DNA from 2 places in the Flavobacterium sp. KY-23415 genome. Region 1 is predicted to be linked to the other one. Evidence: riboswitches for the same ligand, from Rfam matches in the RefSeq annotation. Region 1 holds a riboswitch; the other holds the start of a gene.

What was found. Region 1 has a riboswitch for cobalamin ahead of ACZ49Z_RS12285 (TonB-dependent receptor plug domain-containing protein). Riboswitches for the same ligand answer to the same signal wherever they lie in the genome.
Region 2: another riboswitch for cobalamin. It lies ahead of metE (5-methyltetrahydropteroyltriglutamate--homocysteine S-methyltransferase); the one in region 1 lies ahead of ACZ49Z_RS12285 (TonB-dependent receptor plug domain-containing protein).

What each region holds. Positions count from the first base shown of each region.
Region 1 covers NZ_AP044001.1:2,823,565-2,831,043, reverse strand. The annotation lists gene ACZ49Z_RS12310 (DUF4252 domain-containing protein) at 1-162, opposite strand, end outside; gene ACZ49Z_RS12305 (DUF4252 domain-containing protein) at 168-692, opposite strand; gene ACZ49Z_RS12300 (hypothetical protein) at 701-1,138, opposite strand; gene ACZ49Z_RS12295 (RNA polymerase sigma factor) at 1,119-1,634, opposite strand; gene ACZ49Z_RS12290 (S41 family peptidase) at 1,817-3,238, shown strand; gene ACZ49Z_RS12285 (TonB-dependent receptor plug domain-containing protein) at 3,351-5,282, opposite strand; cobalamin riboswitch at 5,361-5,619, opposite strand; gene cobC (alpha-ribazole phosphatase) at 5,810-6,334, opposite strand; gene ACZ49Z_RS12275 (adenosylcobinamide-GDP ribazoletransferase) at 6,319-7,125, opposite strand; gene ACZ49Z_RS12270 (PepSY domain-containing protein) at 7,103-7,479, opposite strand, start outside.
Region 2 covers NZ_AP044001.1:1,135,497-1,142,975, forward strand. The annotation lists gene ACZ49Z_RS05145 (sensor histidine kinase) at 1-1,314, opposite strand, end outside; gene dgt (dGTP triphosphohydrolase) at 1,326-2,669, opposite strand; cobalamin riboswitch at 2,869-3,063, shown strand; gene ACZ49Z_RS05155 (hypothetical protein) at 3,025-3,177, opposite strand; gene metE (5-methyltetrahydropteroyltriglutamate--homocysteine S-methyltransferase) at 3,247-5,571, shown strand; gene ACZ49Z_RS05165 (hypothetical protein) at 5,645-5,869, opposite strand; gene ACZ49Z_RS05170 (ribonucleoside-diphosphate reductase subunit alpha) at 5,983-7,479, opposite strand, start outside.

The DNA.
Region 1 (7,479 bases):
TTGTGTCAACGTCATTTTTTCAGTATTAATGATAGAAGATGTAACATCTAACGTTATAAAATTTGATGATTCAGAATTTTCTACAAAATACTTTTGCAAACTTGGTTCATTATTGCAACTTATAGCCAAAGTGGCTAAAATTATAATTACTATTTTTTTCATTATGTTTATTTTTTTGAAGCTTTTTTCAATTCATTTCCTCCTGGCAAACTCATTTTTTCTGTTAAAGCCGATATTTCATCGAGATTAAAATTCCCTGTTAAAGACAAAACAATAGCTTGATTTTCTTTATCAGATGGCGACTCAATATACATTAATAGCTCTTTTACAACATTTGCAGATGCTCCCGATTTAACATAGATAGTCACTTTCTTTCCTCCATCGTTAATACGCATTAGCTCTTCTAACGGATTTGACTTTAAGTAGCTACTTACGGTATTTTTCATATCGCCTGCTACTTTCACATTATCTGTAATAAAAACTTTTAAATTATCTAATTTCTTAACTAAATCAATAAATTGTTTTTCGCTTCCCTTAGCGTCAACATCTATTTTACCCATTAGCTCAAACATCTTTTTATTAACAATGATAGTTTTCACTACTTCACTGTCTTCATATTTATCAAAAACCGATTGTGAGAAACCTAAAGAGGCAATCATTACAAATACTATACTTACTATTATTTTTTTCATTTTCTTAATTATTTAAAAATTGTTTTTTTTGTTTTTTCATACTCATTTAAAATCGCAACACTCTCTACTCCTTGATTAACTTCTTTAGAAAGCATTTCGAGTGCTTTTTGTGTTTCCACATAGGCTTCTTCAGGATCGGAATAGGTCCCTAAATCTTCCGACTGATTTGCATCTATATAAAAATACATGGTTCCAAAAAGAACTACAACCGCAGCAGCAACACTTATCCATTTTACATTTATTTGTTTTCTAGGTTGCAATGGTAAGGCTTTTGTAAACTGTTGCTCTTTTTGTTTTTCAAAATAACCAAACAATGGTTTGTACTGAACCAAATGTTCCGCTACTTCATTTGAAGAAAAATAAGCTTTTAACTTTTTTTCTTCGGCAATACTAGAATTCCCTTCTAAGTATTTATCGATTAATATTTCAATTGACTTTAATTCCATAACTGTGTTTTTCTAACAATTTTTCTCTTATTACTTTTCTTGCTCTTGACAACGCTACTCTAACTGCTGTTTCATTCATATCTAATATTGCGGCAATTTCGCTAAATTCATATTCTTCTACTTCTCGCATTTGAACAATAATTTTTTGTTGTTCGGGTAAATCATTTATTATTTTTTCTACCCAATTCCAACTGTCTTTATCTTCTATTTGCTTATCTACTCCTGCCGCACTATCGCCATAATTACTATGCACTAATTGCAAATTTGATGCCCTTTTTGATTTCAATTGATCCAAACAATAATTTTTCGTTATTGTCATTGCCAATGCCTCTACACTATTATACCTTAAAAGATTATCATTTTTATTCCACAACCGGACCAAAACTTCTTGAGTTGCATCTTCTGCTTCCTCAACACTTGTCAATAATCGCTTTGCAACTCTAAAAATTTTATCTTTAAAAGGAGAAATCATTCTTATAAACTCCTGTTGTTTCATTTTAATTAGTTGGTTTATTATCTAGACGAATGTAAATTAATTTTGTTACATTAAAAAATAAGCCTATTTTTATTTTATATATTCCAACCATTATCTTATTGGCTTTCAAAAACCATCTTAAATAACTGAATACCAACAAACATTGAATATATAAAACAACTAAAAAAAGATCGCTTATAATTATGAAAAAGAAAATTTATGTTTTATCAAGTTTATTCCTGCTAACGCTTTTCGCTATTGGCTGTAGTGATGATTTTGATGATAATCCGCAACGAACCAGTGTAAATGATTTCATTTGGAAAGGATTAAATCAATACTATTATTGGCTTCAAGATTCTCCCGATTTAGCAGACGACAGATTCAATAACAACAATGACTACGAAATATTTTTAAATTCCTATTCTCCACCAGAGGATTTATTTGAACATTTAATAATAGATAGGCAAGTTGACCGATTTAGTGTTATTTATTCCGATTATAATGCCTTGGAACAAGCATTATCTGGAACTCAAAAAAATAATGGTGTGGATTTTGAGCTTCGCTATAAAAATGGAAGCACTACAGAACTCTTCGGCTGGGTTCGTTATATTCTTCCAGGTTCTGATGCTGCCTCGAAAAACATCAATAGAGGTGATTTTTTCTATGCCATAAACAATACCCCGTTAACAGTAAGCAATTATAAATCACTTTTAGCAAATGAAAACTACACATTAAATTTAGCAGATTATGATGGTGGAAACATTACGCCAAACGGTAATTCTGTTTCTTTAACAAAAACCACTTTTACAGAAAACCCTGTTCACTTAAAAAAAACCTTCACAATTGGTAGCAAAAAAATTGGTTATTTAATGTATAACGGATTTTATTCTCAATATGAATCTGAATTGAACGATGCTTTCATTTATTTTGCATCTGAAGGCATTACACATTTAATTTTAGATTTACGTTATAATTCTGGTGGTTCTGTAGCTACTGCAACTCGTCTTGCAAGCATGATTACAGGACAATTTAACAATCAAATTTTTGGAAAGCAAAAATGGAATTACAAAATAGAATCTATCTACGGTAGCAATTCCGAAGATTTATTAAACCGATTCACAACAACTTTAGGAAATGGAGCTAATATTCAAAGCCTTAACCTAAGCAAACTCTATGTATTAACCTCTAAAAAAACGGCTTCTGCAAGTGAATTGGTCATTAATGGGCTGACTCCTTATATAAACGTCACCCAAATTGGTGATGCTACAACAGGAAAAAATGTTGGTTCTATTACGCTTTATGATTCACCTAATTTTAGAAAACAAAACGTGAACCCAAATCATAATTATGCCATGCAACCCATTGTATTAAAAATCGCTAATAAAAATAATTTTAGCGACTACACTAACGGGTTACAACCAAATATCCCACAATTAGAAGACTTAAACAATCTTGGTGTTTTAGGTGAAACCAGCGACCCATTACTTAATACAGCCTTAAATTATGTTGATTCTAATGGCCGTTTTTCCGCTAAACAACCAGGACAAAATTTCAGGCATTTTGAAGATGTAAAATCAATAAACCCTTTTGGTAGTGAAATGTATTTGGAGAATATTCCCAAATAGTCTCTAAACATTTATAAACTGAAAACGCTCCAAAAAGGAGCGTTTTCTTTGTTCATTTATTTGTTGTTTAAAGCGAATGCTTAATATTTGTTTGTAATGTTTATTGCCTTTATTAAAATTGAAGATTCATACCAATTTTAAAGTTTCTTCCTCTTGTTGAATAACCCAATTTTTCAACAAAATCAGTATCGAATAAATTGGCAACACTAACAAAAAATGAAGTTCTAGCATTCAATTTGTAAGAAAGGTTTGAATTAATTGTTTGGAATGAACTTAAATCAACACTATCTGTTCCTCCAATAACAGGATTATAAAACAAATCTATCCTTTGATTTGTATATTGATATTGTGCTGACCAATTCAATGCATTAGTTATAGCCACATCTACACCTGCATTGATTTTATGCTTTGGTATTAACTGTAATAATTTATTATCATTTTCAACTTCTGTAAATGTATAATTTGCAGTTACTTTAATTTTCTCAATTGGAGAATAAGTGATGTTGGTTTCAATACCTTTTGCATTAATATTATCCTCTACATTTTGATATTGACCCCAAGGAGCTGCAGATAAAGAAATAAAATTCATTTTATTTTTTTCAACTCTATAAAAACCCACTGCGTTAATAACTATTTTATTATTCAAGAAACTTTTTTCAAAACCAAATTCTGCTGTTGCGTTTTCTTCTGGCTTTAATTCTAAATTTCCATAAACAGAATAAAGTTGGTATAATGTTGGGGTAATATATGCCGTACTAAATGATGACAAAACTCTAAGCTTAAACTTTTCTAAATAGAATGAAGGATTCACATTATAAACCAAATTATTACCATACTCACTATGAATATTTAAACGTGCACCTGCATTTACGTTTAATCCAAAATCGCTATTATATACCGCAGTAACATATGGATCTACAACACTAAACTTTGTTGTTTTATTGCTTACTTCTCCCCACACACCTGTTTGAAACATATCCATAAATTGAGACTGAATACCTGTAATCAAATGAAAACCTTTGAATAAATCAAGTTTATTCACTAAATCTGCATTAAGAGTTCTTGATTTATAATATGTTTCATCTATTGTCATTGCCCATGAATTATAGGAATCATAATCGCGCTCTAAATTAGCAAAAGCAACATTCAAATAGACTTCGCCTTTATTGTATTTATAATTAGGTCTAAAACCAACTCTTACTTGTTCTGCTCTATATTGATTAACATCAGAATCTTGAAAAGCACCTAGGTCGTTATCTGAAATAAACTTATCATAGTTTACAAAAGCATCTAAATTTAATTTTTCAGAATACTTATATCCTAATTGTTGATTTAAATTAATTCTTGAAAAATGATCTCGTTCAAAATTCTCACCCTTAGCTTCACTAATACCATCTACTTCTGTACTATTTAATGTAGTATTAAAATTAAACTTCCCAATATTACCATTAACACCAAAACCTTGATTAAACTCTTGACCGTTTAAATTAGTTTTTTCAGTTGTATTTTGTGTACCCACATTAAAATAGGCATTTCCTGACAACTTATCTTTTTTAGATTTCTTAGTCGTAATACTAATTACACCAGTAGCTGCTCCAGAACCATACAACACACTTGAAGAACCTTTTAGAATTTCCACTTTTTCAATTTGCTCAACAGGTAACAAACGTAAATCATAAGTAGAAGCAATACTTGTTGCATCATTTACAGGATTACCATCAATAATAATCAATACCTGACGACTTCTTCCTCCTCTAATGTAATATTCTAAATTTTTTCCATAACCACTATTACTTCCGTTAACCTCTAAACCCGCTACTTGATTTAATACTTGAGCAATCGTTTGACCTTTTCTAGCTTCAAGATCCTTGGCAGAAATTACATCAATAATTTTTCCTGATTTCTCTTTCTTTTGTTCGAATTTAGTATCAGAAACAACAACTTCATTCAATTGATTTACTTTTAAGGTATCAATTTCTTGTGCATAAGAAATACTCGTTAAGAATGCTGCACACGCACTCCATTTAATAAACTTAATGTTCATTTTAGTTAATAATAGTTTTAATAAATTGGGAGAAAAGCATAGAATTTACCCATACTCAAACTTTTTTTCCCGAAAGTTTGTTACTCAATGAAACTGGCAGGTCTCCTGGCTTGCGTCTTGTTATTCACCTTCCCATTTTAAAAGCAGAAATTAGAAGGTAGAAATTAGAAAAATCTAAATTCTGAATTCTTAAAATCTGAATTCATAACAGTGGTATGTAGATAATAACAAGCTAATTAGCTTACAGTTGCGGGTACAGCTTAGGTATTGCACCTAATTCCCTTTTAATGCGGTTTGGATTGATTCCAAAACAGCAACCAAAATTCGAGTGCAAATGTAGGTGTTTTTTAAATAATTCCTAAACAAAAATTAAAACGAGTAGAAGTTTAACAGTAAAATAATCGAAAAAGACGTATCTATTTTCTTTTTCTCGTTTTACGTACCAAAATAACAATACCAATAATCACGTGAAAAGCAATTACGGTATAGAGAGCATACATAAATTCTGTAGAGTTGGTATTCATAGTTTAAAGTGTTATTTTAATAATTTGTCCAAAGGTAACTTTATTTTGAAAAGCGTCTTTTAAAGCTAAGTCTTGTTGGTAGCATAAAAAGCTTCTTATAACACCCGCATGGGTTACAATAATAGCTTTTTCATGTTGTTGCTTTTTTAAGTCATCAATAAAAGAAAGGACTCTTTCATACAATACCTCAAAAGATTCTCCATTGGGAACTTTGACCGAAACAAAATCTTCCATCCATGGATTGAGTTCTTCATTTGGAATGTCGTTCCAAGGTTTTAATTCCCAATTTCCGAAATGCATTTCCATTAAACGTTTATCTATTGCGATTACATCATTTGTTAGATATTCCGCTAATTGCAAACATCTTTGCAAAGGACTAGAATAGAAAACCATTTTTTCATTTCCTAGCTTTTTTTTTATACTTTGAAATTGTTCTTCAAAAGGTGTTAAAAGTGCCACATCGGCTTGACCGTAGCAAATGCCTTTTTCGCTAACAGTTTCTGTATGTCGAATTAAATAAACTTCCATAAGGCTAAAATTGAAATATAAAATACTACTTCACACACTTGTTGGGTAGCTCCCAAGCAATCTCCTGTATAACCACCAATCCATCTTTTAAAATAACGAGCTAAATACCATCGAAATACAAAAACAGGTACAAGCACCAAAGTAATTTTATAATTATAGTAAACGAAATACAATAAAGGCACAATTCCGAAAAAAGTAGTACCAAGAATTTCTTTCCAAGAATAACTTTTAGCAATGGGTTTACTTTTACTCAATTCGTCTTCACGAACATAATTGTGCGTAAAAATAATCGTTGCTGCTGCCCAACGACTTATAGCATGTGCGGTTATAAAAATCAAAATGATTGCAACAGGATTGGATTGCGTTGCCATAACCTCAACCAAAATCGTAAATTTCAGCACTAATAAAAGTAAGATTCCAATGGCACCATAAGCACCAATAGCACTATCTTTCATTATTTTTAAGATCTTTTCTTTGGTCCAGCCACCACCAAAACCATCACAAACATCGGCAAATCCATCTTCGTGAAAAGCTCCTGTGGTTAAAATACTCGCTATCATACTTAACAAAACAGCAATAGTTACAGGCAAAATTTGAGAAACAGCTATAAAAACTAGTCCAGAAATTAATCCCACTATCCAGCCTATTAAAGGAAAATAACGTGTGGCTTTGTTTAAATAATCAGGATCATGTGTGATATTTTTAGGGCAAGGAATTCTAGTATAGAACATCATTGCCGTAAAGAATATATCGATTTCTTTTTTCATTTTAATAATATCTTTTTTCTTCATAATCAGCTTTCTTAGATTTTCCAGTTCTAGAATCAATTAGTAATGTAACTGATTTTCCACTTCCGTTTTTCATATTCCATTTTCTAATTTGCCAATATGTTATATCTCCTATTTTTTCTAAATCAACTTCCATTTCTGGCAATTCATAACCCTTTTTATTAGCTATCTCAATTGCTCTAAAATAGGAAACTTTTATTTTTTTATCAAAATCAACAATACTATCCATCCTACCACTATCTCCATAATACTCCCATTTACCAACACAAAATCTATTATCCTTTGTTATCAGTCCCTTTTCTTTTAGCTTACCGTTGGGATAAAATAGTTTCCAATTATAAAGTTTAGTCCATTTAT
Region 2 (7,479 bases), 1.7 Mb from region 1:
AATATTATTATCACCGTGCTTAATAACAAAATCAGCATCCTTAAATACTAGATGTTCAAAGCTAGATGTCTTAATATTAGTTTTAAGTATTTTCCGAATTAGAGATTCCTCTAAATATTCTTTTGTTTTTACAAGAACAGTATCTTGGGTTAAATCATCGAATTTCCAAAGCGATTGCTTGAACAATAAAGAATCTCTTTCATTACTTTTGGTATCTAGCCCGATTATTTTACTCGATGTTAAAAAAAATATTTTTGATTTAACATGAATCACATCATAAATATTATTATTTAAAAAGTCACTCTCCATTTTAAAGCGATTTTCTAACGAAAGCACAAAAACCCCTGACCCATAAACACTAATCCACACATTGTTATCTTTATCTATAAGAATATCACTCACTTGTTTTCCTCCAAGTTCATTTTTTGTAACATTGAAAAAAGATTTCTTTTTAAAATCCCAGACAACTACTTTTTCCGCTTTTCCTTTATTTTCTTGAACAACTAAAGCTATAGTATTCTTTTTTACAAATACTTTTCTTATAGTACAATTCTCAAAGGGAAGTTTTTCAATATTCAATATTTCATTATCTGTAAAAAAAATAATTTCATTATTAGTAACTGCTAAAAAGGAATTTTCGGCAACTTTTTTTATATCATTAATATATTTATCTTTTAGAAATGGAAATACCGGTTTAACATCTGTTGGGCTTATTACTTTAAAAACTCCTTTTAATATCTCGTTAGAAAAAAGAACATCATTAAAAAGATAAACTTCATTATTGATGATTTCAAATTGAGGTTTTACAGTATTTTTATGTTCTTTGCTCGTTGTTGGCGTAAGTTCCTTATCTAAACAATAACTAACTATCGTTTCTTTAAACTCATTGTTCTTTTTTGAATAAAAATGATATTTATGCCCCACACCTTTTGCAAACAAAAAATCCTTTAAATTTTCAATTTTATTAATCTTAGATTTCAAATGATTTTTATAGGGAATGATTTTGTTATTTTGTATAATTTGCATCCCACCTCCCCAACTTGCAACAGCATAGGTTGAATCGTTTATTTCACAGATATCAATAACATAATTTGAAAAAAGACCATCATTTATTCGAAATGTTTTGAAATTTTTACCATTAAACTTCACCAAACCGTCATCTGTACCAATCCAAATATACCCTTTACTATCTTGAATAAGCCCATAACATAAATCATGCGGCAATCCATTTGATGTATTATACTGCGTAATTTTGTACTGAGCATTACACCAAAAAAAAGACAAAAGAAATAATCGGATTAAATATTTTTCCATTACAGTGAATCTTAATTTCTGTTTCCTTCTATAATGTTATAGATTTCTAGTGCTTTCCCATCTGTAAGAAGTGACACAAAATGACATATGTGCAACAACTGATCATAGACACTCTCTTTTTGATACTGAAACCTTTCTGGTAATAATTTCAAAATTATAGTATCATAATTAGATGCTTTCCCTTCTGTTTTATTATGATAGGCAGTACAAAACTTATCTAATAGAGTATTTATTATTCTATACCCTACAACTTCTTTCTGAACCACGTCCTTGCATTGGTACACATTATCAATACTAATCTGAATAATATCATTCATTTGCGCTTTGTATTGGCTTTTATCCATTAAAGAATAAGGAAAATCTCCATTTAAAATAGCCTCTTCATTTTCCATAAACACATTAACAGCATCACTAATCAAGCTTCCAATTGCCAATGCTCTTAAATAACTAACTCTATCTTCTTTTGTTGTTAGTTGATGGTACTTTTTAGTATCGATTCCATTACTAACTAACTTTATTAAATATTCTAAAGCAAATTCTTCTTGAATTAATCCCAGATTAATCCCATCTTCAAAATCAATTATAGTATAGCAAATATCATCTGCTGCCTCGACTAAATAAGCCAATGGGTGACGTTCAAAACCAATATCATTTGCTGATTTATTAGAAATTAAACCCAACTCATTGGCTACATCTAAGAAGAAAGCTTTGTCTTGCTGAAAAAAACCATATTTTTTATCACAAATTCGAGTAGTAGGTTTCTTTGGCAAACTTTCCTTAGGATATTTCATAAAAGCCCCCAAAGTGGCATATGAAATACGCAATCCTCCTTCAATGCCTTCTCTAGAAGTTGCTAAAACTGAAAAACCGTTTGCATTTCCCTCAAAATCAATAATATCTTGCCATTCCTTATCGGTAAGTTTTTCTTTGTATTGTTGCCCTCTTCCTGTTTTAAAGTATTCCCCAATTGCCTTTTCTCCAGAGTGACCAAAAGGAGGGTTTCCTATGTCGTGTGCTAACGAAGCAGCTGCAACTATAGTCCCAAAATCATTCATTTGATAACCGTGTTGTTCTGCTAAATACGGATGTTTTTCAAGAACTTGCTTCCCTACTAAGCGACCAATCGATCGTCCAACAACCGAAACTTCCAAACTATGTGTCAACCGATTATGTACAAAATCTGTCTTAGACAGAGGAATAACTTGTGTTTTATCTTGTAGGCTTCTGAAGGCTGATGAAAAAATAATTCTGTCATAATCTACCTCAAAACCTAAACGTGTATCATTTTGATCTTTTCGCAATCTTTTTTTGGTATCTCCTTGACGTTTTAAAGACAATAATGCTTCCCATTTCATTCTATTTTTCATTCCTCTCTATTAAGATTTAAACTTTTTTATACAAACTTCAAAGATACAGAAATAGAAAGGTTTTTAAACTAGAATTTGAATTGCTTCACTAAAGCTCTGTTACAGAAATAACAAAATAAAGACGCGCTAATGTTTTTTTAACTATATTTTGTAATACTTTTGCTTAATCATTAAGTTCTTAATTTATTTCACTTCAACCAATAAAGGTTTTACTTAACTGTAGATTAATAGGGAATCGTGTGCAAATCACGAACTGTCGCGCAACTGTAAGTAACAAACGCAAGTTTTTATCTGAAATAGGTTCCACTGTTTGCAATTGCAAATGGGAAGGACGGTAAAAATGTTACAAGTCAGGAGACCTGCCTTCTATTGAATTGACAATGCTTTCGCGATTTGAAGCAATAGTCAAGGATTGATAATCATAATACACAACAAATATTTGTAATACTTTGTTGTGCATTTCTCTATTATATTTATCAAGACTTCCTATTTTCATTTCAACAAATCATTAGAAATGCATGAAGAGCTTTTATAACTGGTTTTTTCAATTTTAAAAGCAAAAAAAATGCGTACAAACAATCTTGGTTACCCGCGAATTGGTAACAACAGAGAATTAAAGAAAGCCTGCGAATTATATTGGTCAGGCAAAATTACAGAAAACGAGCTAAGAGAAACCGGAAGAACGATTAGAGACAAAAACTGGCAGCTACAAGCTAAAGCCGGTATTAATTTAATCCCTTCTAATGATTTCTCTTTTTATGACCAAGTCCTTGATCTAACATTGACTTTAGGAGCAATTCCAGAGCAGTATCTAGAGTTTTCTAAAACACATTCTGAACTAGATCTTTATTTTGCAATGGCAAGAGGTTTTCAGAAAGAAGGAATTGATATTAAAGCAATGGAAATGACGAAATGGTTCGATACCAATTATCACTACATTGTTCCAGAATTCTCTAGAAATCAAAAATTCAAATTATTTTCTAATAAAATAATAAATGAATTCAAAGAAGCAAAAACATTAGGCTTAACTACAAAACCCGTGCTTATAGGTCCTGTTTCTTATCTTCTACTTGGAAAAGAAAAACAAACCGGATTTCATAGAATTGAATTAATAAACAATTTACTCCCAGTTTATTTCGAAATTCTTGAAAAATTAGAAAATGAAGGTGTTAAATGGATTCAATTTGACGAACCGTTTTTAGCGTTAGATTTAACTGACATTGAGCGTTCAGCTATATCACGCACCTATAACGAAATTAGTCATAAATTTCCAAACATTAAAATCATAGTAGCTAACTATTTTGATTGTTTCGGTGAAAATTTAAGAACGGCATTATCGCTACCTGTACATGCATTGCATTTAGACTTAGTACGTTGTCCTTCGCAATTAGATGATATATTAAACTCAAAATACCTTTCAGAAACCACTCTTTTTTCTTTAGGAGTTGTTGACGGAAGAAATATTTGGAAAAATGACTTTAAAAAATCACTTTCTCTTATTCAAAAAGCAATAGAGGTATTAGGAGAAGATAGACTAATTATAGCTCCTTCTTGTTCCCTTTTACACTCCCCATGTGATTTAGAAAATGAAACAAACGAAGCAACACTTACACCAGAAATTAAACAGTGGCTTTCATTTGCAAGACAAAAGATTGACGAAGTAGTCCTCCTAAAAAAACTAGCCTCAAAGGAATTACAAACAAATAATAGTCCAGAGTATCTTGAAAACACAGTTGCCAATGAAAACAGAAAAACGGCAACAATAATACACAATGACATTGTTAAAAAACGTGTTGCATCAATCTCTGAAAAAGATTCAAAACGGGAAAATGTATTTTCAATTAGAAGAAAAAAACAATCAGAAGCACTACAACTCCCATTATTTCCAACCACAACAATTGGCTCATTTCCACAAACAACTGAAGTTAGAAGTTGGAGAGCAAAATTCAAAAAAGGAGAAATTTCTCAATTAGAATATGACAGTTTAATTCAAAAAGAAACAGAAGAAACAATTCGTTTTCAGGAAAATTCAGGGATTGATGTTCTGGTTCATGGTGAATTTGAACGCAATGACATGGTAGAATATTTTGGAGAACAATTAGACGGTTTCACCTTTACAAAAAACGGCTGGGTGCAAAGCTATGGTAGTCGCTGTGTCAAACCACCTATTATATACGGAGACGTTTCTCGTCCAAAACCAATGACAGTCAAATGGTCTGAGTTTGCACAATCTTTAACTCCTAGATGGGTAAAAGGAATGCTAACAGGCCCTGTAACCATTCTTCAATGGTCATTTGTTAGAAACGACCAACCAAGAGCGACCACTTGTACTCAAATAGCTTTAGCAATTCGAGATGAAGTAATAGATCTTGAAAATGCAGGAATTAAAATTATCCAAATTGATGAACCTGCAATAAGAGAAGGACTTCCTTTGCGCAAAGAAGAATGGAACAATTATCTAGAATGGGCAATAAAAGCATTCAGGATCGCAGCAAGTGGTGTTAATGATGATACTCAAATACACACCCACATGTGTTATAGTGAATTTAATGATATTATTCAAAACATTGCAGACATGGATGCTGATGTAATCACAATTGAATGTTCACGTTCACAAATGGAGCTTTTAGATGCCTTTGCTAATTTTAAATACCCAAACGAAATTGGACCAGGTGTATATGACATTCATTCTCCACGAGTTCCTTCTAGCGAAGAAATGGTTTTTTTATTAGAAAAAGCAGCTGCGGTAATCCCAGCCAATCAATTATGGGTCAACCCCGATTGCGGTTTAAAAACACGCCATTGGGACGAAACAAAGAAAGCATTAATTGAAATGGTTAATGCAGCAAAAAAAATGAGAAAGCTTATTGAAAAAGAAGCACTTGTATAGAAACATGCAAAAAAAACAGCCAAACGAACTCGTTTGGCTGTTACATTTAAAACAATATTTTTCAAGATTAATATTATGGTTTGTCATTTGCTAAAAAGAAATCTCTTGTCTTTTTAGGATATTTTTGATAGCTAATATCACTTGGATTTTCAATTACCGATTTAATTGTGATTTCATCACCTAATTTAAACTTAGACATAACATGCTTATAATCTAACAAATAAGCACCACAGAAAAAATTCCCTTTTTCATCTTGCTCAATAATCCCTGTGTGCACTCCTTTTTTTTCTCTAGACATGGTGTTATATTTTTTACAAAGGTACGAAATATCTACTTATGTAATGAAACAAAAAAAAACAGCCATCATGTGATGACTGTTTAACATACCTATTTTCAATATTTTTCTATCTATTAAGACCCACACATTTCACAATCTTCTGGACCAGCATTTCTAGAACGTTCAATCATTGCTTTAAATTCTGCTGGAGACATTTCTGCTTCAACTTCTACAGCTACAGGCTCTACTTTTTTATCATTATTCAACGTAAACTTAATAGCATCTACAGCTGATTTCGTTCTTAAATAATACATTCCCGTTTTCAATCCACTTTTCCATGCATAAAAATGCATTGAAGTTAACTTTGCCATAGTAGCTCCTTCCATAAACAAGTTTAAAGATTGAGATTGATCTATAAAATAACCTCTCTGACGAGACATATCTATAATATCTTTCATACTCATTTCCCAAACTGTTTTATACAAATCTTTTATATCTTGAGGAATATTATTTATATTTTGAATAGAACCATTATTACGCATTACCTCTTGTTTCAGATTCTCATTCCACAATCCTAACTCTACTAAATCGTGCAACAAATGCTTATTTACAACAATAAATTCGCCAGACAATACTCTACGTGTATAGATATTTGAAGTATATGGTTCAAAAGCTTCATTATTTCCAAGAATTTGAGACGTAGATGCTGTTGGCATTGGTGCTAACAATAGCGAATTACGAACACCATTCTTCATTACTTCTTTACGAAGTGAAGCCCAATCCCATCTACCAGACAATTCTTCATCCTTAACACCCCACATATTATACTGAAACTCTCCTTGCGAAATTGGAGAACCTTCAAATGTTGAATATGGTCCTTCTTCTTTAGCCAATTCCATAGAAGCAGTTACTGCAGCAAAATAAATCGTTTCAAAAATTTCTTGATTTAATTTTTTAGCTGCATCACTTGTAAATGGCATTCTTAACATTATAAAAGCATCTGCCAAACCTTGAACTCCTAAACCAACAGGTCTGTGTCGTAGATTTGAATTTTCTGCTTCTTTAACAGGATAATAATTTCTATCAATTACTCTATTTAAATTGCGGGTAATTCTTTTTGTAACATCATATAAAAACTGATGATTAAAAACACCATCTTCAATAAACATAGGTAATGAGATAGACGCTAAATTACACACCGCAATTTCGTCTTTAGAAGTATATTCTAAAATCTCTGTACACAAATTTGAGGAACGGATTGTTCCTAAGTTTTTTTGATTCGATTTTCTATTTGCTGCATCTTTATACAGCATGTAAGGTGTACCGGTCTCGATTTGCGACTCTAATATTTTTTCCCAAAGCTCTCTCGCTCTGATTGTTTTTCTTCCTTTGCCCGCATTTTCATAACCAATATACATCTCTTCAAATTCATCTCCATATACATCATACAAACCTGGACATTCGTTAGGACACATTAAAGTCCAAGTAGCATCTTCTTCAACACGTTTCATGAATAAATCACACATCCACATGGCAAAGAATAAATCACGCGCACGCATTTCTTCTTTCCCATGATTTTTCTTTAAATCTAAGAAATCAAAAATATCAGCATGCCATGGCTCAATATAGAT